Regions from separate parts of the Bradyrhizobium sp. CIR48 genome, predicted to be linked through region 1. Evidence: predicted binding sites of a transcription regulator. Region 1 holds the regulator's gene; each other region holds the start of a gene.

The links. The regulator LexA, encoded in region 1, represses DNA repair genes until DNA is damaged. The targets are predictions, from matches to a motif close to TGTTCNNNNTGTGTTCNG.
Region 2: a site for LexA is predicted at 1,233-1,250, ahead of GGD66_RS04760 (single-stranded DNA-binding protein). Genes of this name have one in related genera too.
Region 3: a site for LexA is predicted at 878-895, ahead of GGD66_RS25590 (DNA recombination protein RmuC). Genes of this name have one in related genera too.

Annotation. Positions count from the first base shown of each region.
Region 1 covers NZ_JACIHG010000001.1:1,082,267-1,084,535, forward strand. The annotation lists gene glp (gephyrin-like molybdotransferase Glp) at 1-803, shown strand, start outside; gene lexA (transcriptional repressor LexA) at 979-1,680, shown strand; gene GGD66_RS05305 (hypothetical protein) at 2,213-2,269, shown strand, end outside.
Region 2 covers NZ_JACIHG010000001.1:969,850-972,118, forward strand. The annotation lists gene gyrA (DNA gyrase subunit A) at 1-223, opposite strand, end outside; gene GGD66_RS04760 (single-stranded DNA-binding protein) at 580-1,077, opposite strand; gene GGD66_RS04765 (outer membrane protein) at 1,526-2,269, shown strand, end outside.
Region 3 covers NZ_JACIHG010000008.1:365,767-368,035, reverse strand. The annotation lists gene GGD66_RS25590 (DNA recombination protein RmuC) at 1-847, opposite strand, end outside; gene def (peptide deformylase) at 1,018-1,542, shown strand; gene fmt (methionyl-tRNA formyltransferase) at 1,744-2,269, shown strand, end outside.

The DNA of each region.
Region 1 (2,269 bases):
TCGATTTCCGCGAGGGCGACGTTCTCCTGCGCAAGGGAACCCGTCTGACGGAGCGCGATCTCGCCCTCGCCGCCGGAATGAACCACCCGCAGCTCGCCGTTTGCCGCCGTCCGAAGGTCGCGATTCTCGCCACCGGCGACGAACTGGTGATGCCGGGCTCAACGCCCGGGCACGGCCAGATCGTCTATTCCAACGGCTATGCCCTGCACGCGCTCGCCCGCAGCGAAGGCGCCGAGACCATCGACCTCGGTGTCGCCGCCGATACGCTGGAGGCCACCACCGCCGGCATCCGCCGCGCGCGCGAAAGCGGCGCCGACATCCTGGTCACGACCGGAGGCGCATCGGTCGGCGACCACGATCTGGTCCAGCAGGCGCTCAAGGACGAAGGCATCGCGATGGCGTTCTGGAAGATCGCGATGCGGCCCGGCAAGCCGATGATGCACGGACGGTTAGGGGCAATGGGCGTCATCGGCCTGCCCGGCAATCCCGTGTCGTCCTACGTCTGCGCCTTCCTGTTCATGGTGCCGCTGATTCGCGCGCTGTCGGGCCGTTCGGTGATTCATCATCATCGCGAGCGCGTCGTGCTGGGCCGCGATCTCGGCGCCAACGACCAGCGCGAGGATTATCTGCGCGCGCGCCTGGAAAAGCGCGACGACGGCACGCTCGTTGCCCTTCCCGTCAGCCATCAGGACTCCTCTCTGCTTGCGAATCTTGCTGCAGCACAGGTACTTCTCGTGCGCGCACCGTTTGCGCCGAAGGCCGAGGCCGGCAGCCCCTGCGAGGTGTTGCGGCTCCCCGTCTGAACTGCGCGGCCACACGCATTCCGTGAGTTTCGTTCTGTTCACGGTAAATTAAGCAGTTGCGGAACACATATCGAACATATAGTGTCCGTTCATGATTTGTTTCGAGATGTAGCGGCTTATCGCTGAACTCATCGTCTCGGAATCGAACGACATCAACCGGGGGACTTTGTTCGAGATGTTAACGCGCAAACAATACGAGCTTCTGCGGTTCATCAGCGAGCGCTTGAAGGAAAGCGGCGTGCCGCCGTCCTTCGACGAGATGAAGGATGCGCTCGACCTACGCTCGAAGTCAGGCATCCACCGCCTGATCACCGCGCTCGAGGAGCGCGGCTTCATCCGCCGCCTGCCCAACCGCGCCCGGGCCATCGAAGTGATCAAGCTGCCGGAGCTCCAGGCTGCCGCCGGCAACCGACGCGGCTTCACGCCAAGCGTCATCGAGGGCAATCTCGGCAAGCTACGCGCGAGCTCCAGCCCGTCCGCGGACGAGGGCGAGCGACCCGTTGCGGTGCCCGTGATGGGCCGCATCGCGGCCGGTACTCCGATCGAGGCTTTGCAGACCCGCAGCCACACGATCAGCGTGCCGCCCGACATGCTCGGCTCCGGCGAGCATTACGCGCTCGAAGTGCGCGGTGATTCCATGGTCGAGGCCGGCATCCTCGACGGCGACATGGCGCTGATCCAGCGCAACGAGAGCGCCGATACCGGCGACATCGTGGTGGCACTGATCGACGACGAGGAAGCCACGCTCAAGCGCTTCCGCCGCCGCGGCGCCTCGATCGCGCTGGAGCCCGCCAATGCCGCTTATGAGGTGCGCATCCTGCCGCCGAACCGCGTGAAGATTCAGGGCAAGCTGATCGGGCTTTACCGCAAGTACTGATACCGGAAGTACTCGATACCGAAGTCTTTAGCGCCTCGCGCGCGCCTTCGATCGGCCTCGCCGATCAGAGATTGGAGCGGATAACGGTCCGCTCCGGCTGGATAGTCTTTCTGGTATCGCACAGATTGTCCGGCCCCTCCTCCTTGCGCGACATCCTCGGCAGGCCGCGCGACGCAACATCGCTTCGCGGCCTTTCGAGTTCGAGGGGGACGGCCCAAATGCGCAGCTCGTTTGAGTGCAACCGCAGCAACGCTGATCGCAACATCAGCATCGCAAGCCGTTGCTGCGCAAGCGCATCACTCCGCCGGTCGTTGACAGGCGCGGTTGTCGAGACGCGGCTGCCAAATGCACGGAAGCCGACTTTGTTCCTAACAAATTCGGAAAAGATGGAAAAGATAATGTGATCGGGGCTCGCGGATCCCAGCCGCAGATTTGCCTACAACCGAGCAGACCGTCACGTGCTTCCACTCTGGTAGGGGCCTGCGCCTCCGAAAGAGGTGCGGGTCGCTATCTCTGCATTGAGGAGCACCCGATGTGTGACTACAGCCTGCATGCCGTCGCGACGCGCCCCGCAGAAGTCGGCGAGACG
Region 2 (2,269 bases), 110 kb from region 1:
TGACGTACTTCTTGTCGGGCGTGTGCCCCTGCTCGTTCATCGAGAACAGGATGCGGCGGTGCACCGGCTTCAGACCGTCCCGGGCATCAGGCAGCGCCCGCGCCACGATCACGCTCATGGCGTAGTCGAGATAGGACTTCTTCATCTCCTCGAAGATGGAGACGGGGCGAATATCCGAGGGTTGCCCCGGCTGGTCGCCGGGCTTGTCGTCGTCGTCAGCCAAGGGGAAATCCGGTGAGGTTTTATCTGGGAATCATATAGCGCATCGAGCCCCTGATAACCACCCTTGCAGGCTTCAGGGAAGCGCTTTTTCCGCTTATTTTTCCAATAACTTACGGCCTTAATGGGGGCGTCTCGGGGGGACCCGGAACAGGCCCTCCGAAATCGCCTCTGGGACCTCGTCAATCGCGCGGCCAGCGCGCCCAGTCGAGGTGTTTGCCCCGGCGCAATCCGAGTTCAACCCAAACATGAAGCGGGCCCGGAAATCCCGAGCCCTTTCTGCCGATTAGTAAGGTTTGCTGACACGAAATGGGAAGCGCCGCTCAGCCGGCCAGCGCCCCCTCATCGTCCGGTCCGTGCTCAGAACGGGATATCGTCGTCCATGTCGCTGTTGCGGCCACCGCCCCCGGCGGCCACGGGACGGCGCGGCGCGCTGCTGACCGGACCAGAGGAGCCGAAATCGCCGCCCGGCTCGTCGCCGAAGCTGCCGCCTCCTCCGCCGCCGCCGCGGCCATCGAGCATCGTGAGCGTCGAATTGAAGCCCTGGAGCACGACCTCGGTCGAGTACTTCTCGACGCCGCTCTGGTCGGTCCATTTGCGGGTCTGGAGCGCGCCCTCGATGTAAACCTTCGCGCCCTTCTTCAGGTATTGCTCGGCGACCTTGCAGAGCCCTTCATTGAAGATCACGACGCGATGCCACTCGGTCTTTTCCTTGCGCTCGCCGCTGTTCTTGTCGCGCCAGGTCTCGGAGGTGGCGATGCTCAGATTCGCGATCGGCCGCCCGTCCTGGGTGCGGCGGATTTCAGGATCCTTGCCGAGATTTCCAACCAGAATGACCTTGTTGACGCTTCCCGCCATCGCCGCTCTCCACTCCGAATGCCACTGAATTTCCTAAGGCCGAGCGCGCTGCCCGCGTTCCTCTGCGCCCTGTTAAGGCGACCCTATACGCTTGCAGGGGCTGATCAGCCCATCACCCCCGAGGTTATCCCCACATATAGCACCGACCGGCGATCTGTTCCAGATTTGTTCCTCCAGAAATCGCCGCCAAATGTGGAGACGCGATGGCATCCAGATGGCGCTGCGATGGCAATCGGGATGGAACCAAATCGGGTTCCCGTGAACGGCAAAAACTACTTAACATTCATTAAGTTAGAGGTAGGTCGATTACATCCAACTGTTGCACTCCGGGCACGGACTCTGCCGCAGAATCGAGCTATCGTCGTGCCTGGAATTGATGCAATGGGCCTCGCGCCTGATCGTCCGCCTTGGGGAACTCAGAGAGGCGGACACGACTGGGGAGATTACAGTGAAGAAGATTTTGTTTGGCTTCGCCGGCGCGGTTGCGCTGACCCTCTCGGCTCCGGCCGGTGCTGCGGATCTCGCAGCGCGTCCCTATACAAAGGCGCCGGTCGCGCCCCCCGCTCCGATCTATACCTGGACCGGCTTCTACCTCGGTGTGCAGGGCGGCGGTGCCTGGGGCCGCAGCGACGAAACCTTCTTTGGCGGTCCGAATACGGCGCTCTTTGCGGGAAGTCAGAACTACGACACCACCGGCGGCTTTGTCGGTGGCGTGGTCGGCTACAACTGGCAGGCGGCCAACTGGGTGTTCGGCATCGAGGGCGACTATCATTGGGCTGACATCAACGGTCGTTCGGCCGAGATCAATGCCGGCCTCGGCGACACCTATTTCACGAGAATCCGCGGCTTCGGCGACATCAAGGGCCGTCTCGGCTACTCGACCGGCCCCGCTCTCTTCTTCGTCAGCGGCGGCGCTGCGGTCGGCGACATTCAGCATCGCTACGATGGCGTCCCCGGAAACGTCTTCATCCAGAACAACACCCGCTGGGGTTGGACCGTCGGCGCCGGCGCGGAATACATGTTCGCTCCGAACTGGTCGGCCAAGGTCGAATACAACTATATCGACTTCGGCAAGAGCACGATTCAGTACAGCCCCGTCGTGACCAACCGGTCCGAGTGGACCGATACCGTCCACACGGTCAAGGCAGGCGTGAACTATCACTTCAACTGGGGTGCGCAGGGCGTCGCGCGG
Region 3 (2,269 bases), on a different contig from region 1:
GATAGGCCTTCTGGATCACGTCGTCGAAACCGTCGTGGATCTCGGCGTAGACCGATTCCGACGGCACGAACATCAGCGCCATCTCCTGGGTCTCGCCGGTGACGAGATATTTTTCCGCGATGTCGCTGACATGCTTCATCACGTCGCCGCGCAGCCGCTGCGTGGCGACGCGCCGCTCCTCGTCGGTGCGGGCGTCGTGCAGCGCCGTCATCGCCTCCAGCGGAAACTTTGCGTCGATGCAGAGCGGGCGCTGGTCGGGCAGGAACACGACGCAGTCCGGCCGCTTTCCCGTCGAGAGCGTGAACTGGAACTCGTAGGCGCCCTTCGGCAGACCGTCCTGGACGATCGCCTCCATCCGCGCCTGGCCGAAGGCGCCGCGCGACTGCTTGTTGGCGAGCACGTCGCGCAGGGTCGTCACCTGGGTGGTGAGATCGGTGAGGTTCTTGTGGGCGCTGTCGATGATGCCGAGCCGCTCGTGCAGTGCGCGCAGGCTCTCCATGGTGTTGCGGGTCGAATGTTCCATCGACTGGCCGACGCGATGGGTCACCGAATCCAGCCGCTCGTTGACCGCGCGCGCCATCTCGGCCTGGCGTCCCGCCAGCGCCTGGGTCATGGCGTCGACCCGCCCTGAGGATTCGCTCTGGGCGCGCAGCACCTCGCTGAGGCGCTCCTCGAGCTCGTCGGCCCGGATCGCGTGCGCCATCGCCAGTTCCGCGCCGCGCCGGCCCGAGCGGGCGATCACGATGGCGATGACCACCAGGAGGATGAGGACGAGCGCGCCGAAGCCGATCAGCGCATCGATCGTGCGCACCGGCCAGTCGCCCAACATGAAAATGATCTCATTCATGCCGCCCTTCTGGCCGATTCGCTGGCTCCCGCGAACGAAGAGGGAACATTGACGGTTAATGGTCCCCTAATTTTCATGGTTAATGAAAAGCGAAGTTTTATGGTTAGCGGAGAGTTAACGGGGTTCCCGGCCGCATTGACCGCACCCGGCGCGGGGCTTAAATCGCGGCCATGGCCCTCAGAGAAATCATCATCCTGCCCGACAGGCAGCTGCGTCTGGTCTCCAAGCCGATCGAGAAGGTCACCTCGGAGATCCGCAAGCTTGCCGACGACATGTTCGAGACCATGTACGACGCGCCCGGCATTGGCCTCGCCGCGATCCAGATCGCGCAGCCGCTGCGGCTGATCACCATGGACCTCGCCAAGCGCGACGAGAACGGCGAGACCACGCCGCTTCCGCGCGTCTTCATCAACCCCGAGATCATCGCCTCGTCCGAGGAACTCTCGGTCTACGAGGAAGGCTGCCTCTCGATCCCCGAATACTACGAGGAGGTCGAGCGCCCTGCGAAGGTGCGCGTCCGCTTCACCGATCTCGACGGCAAGGTGCACGAGGAGGACGCAGAAGGCCTCTATGCCACCTGCATCCAGCACGAGATCGACCACCTCAACGGCGTCCTGTTCGTCGACTATCTGTCGAAGCTCAAGCGCGACCGCGTCATGAAGAAGTTCGAGAAAGCCGCCAAGCGCGCGGAGTGAGTTTTGGTGCTGCCCGCATTCCCCTGCGCTCCCTCCCCCCTTGTGGGGGAGGGCGGGGGAGAGGGGTAGCCCAGGCGGAAGTCTATCCGTCATCTGAATCGAGTGCGTGCCGCGAACGCTCGTGCCGAAAGAGCGCGTCGTGTGGCACCCCTCTCCCTAGCCCTCCCCCACAAGGGGGAGGGAACGCATCGAGTCCTTGTCATGCCCCTCCGCCTGATCTTCATGGGCACGCCCGATTTCTCCGTGCCGACGCTGCTCGAGCTGGTCGCGCACGGCCACGAGATCGTCGCCGTCTACACCCGCGCGCCGAAGCCCGGCGGGCGGCGCGGCCTGCAATTGCAGCCGACGCCGGTCGAGGAGGCCGCGCGAAAGCTCGGCATTCCCGTGCTGACGCCGAAGACGCTGAAGACCCAGGAAGCGCTCGACGAGTTCAGCGCGCTCGTTGCCGATGCCGCCGTGGTCGTCGCCTACGGCATGATCCTGCCGCAGGCGATCCTCGATGCGCCAAAACTCGGCTGCTACAATCTGCACGCCTCGCTGCTGCCGCGCTGGCGCGGCGCAGCGCCGATCAACCGTGCGATCATGGCTGATGATGCCGAGAGCGGCGTGATGGTGATGAGGATGGATGTCGGCCTCGACACCGGCGATGTCGCCATGGCCGAGCGCCTCGCGATCACCGACAATATGACTGCACTCGATTTGCACGATCGTCTCTCCCGCCTCGGCG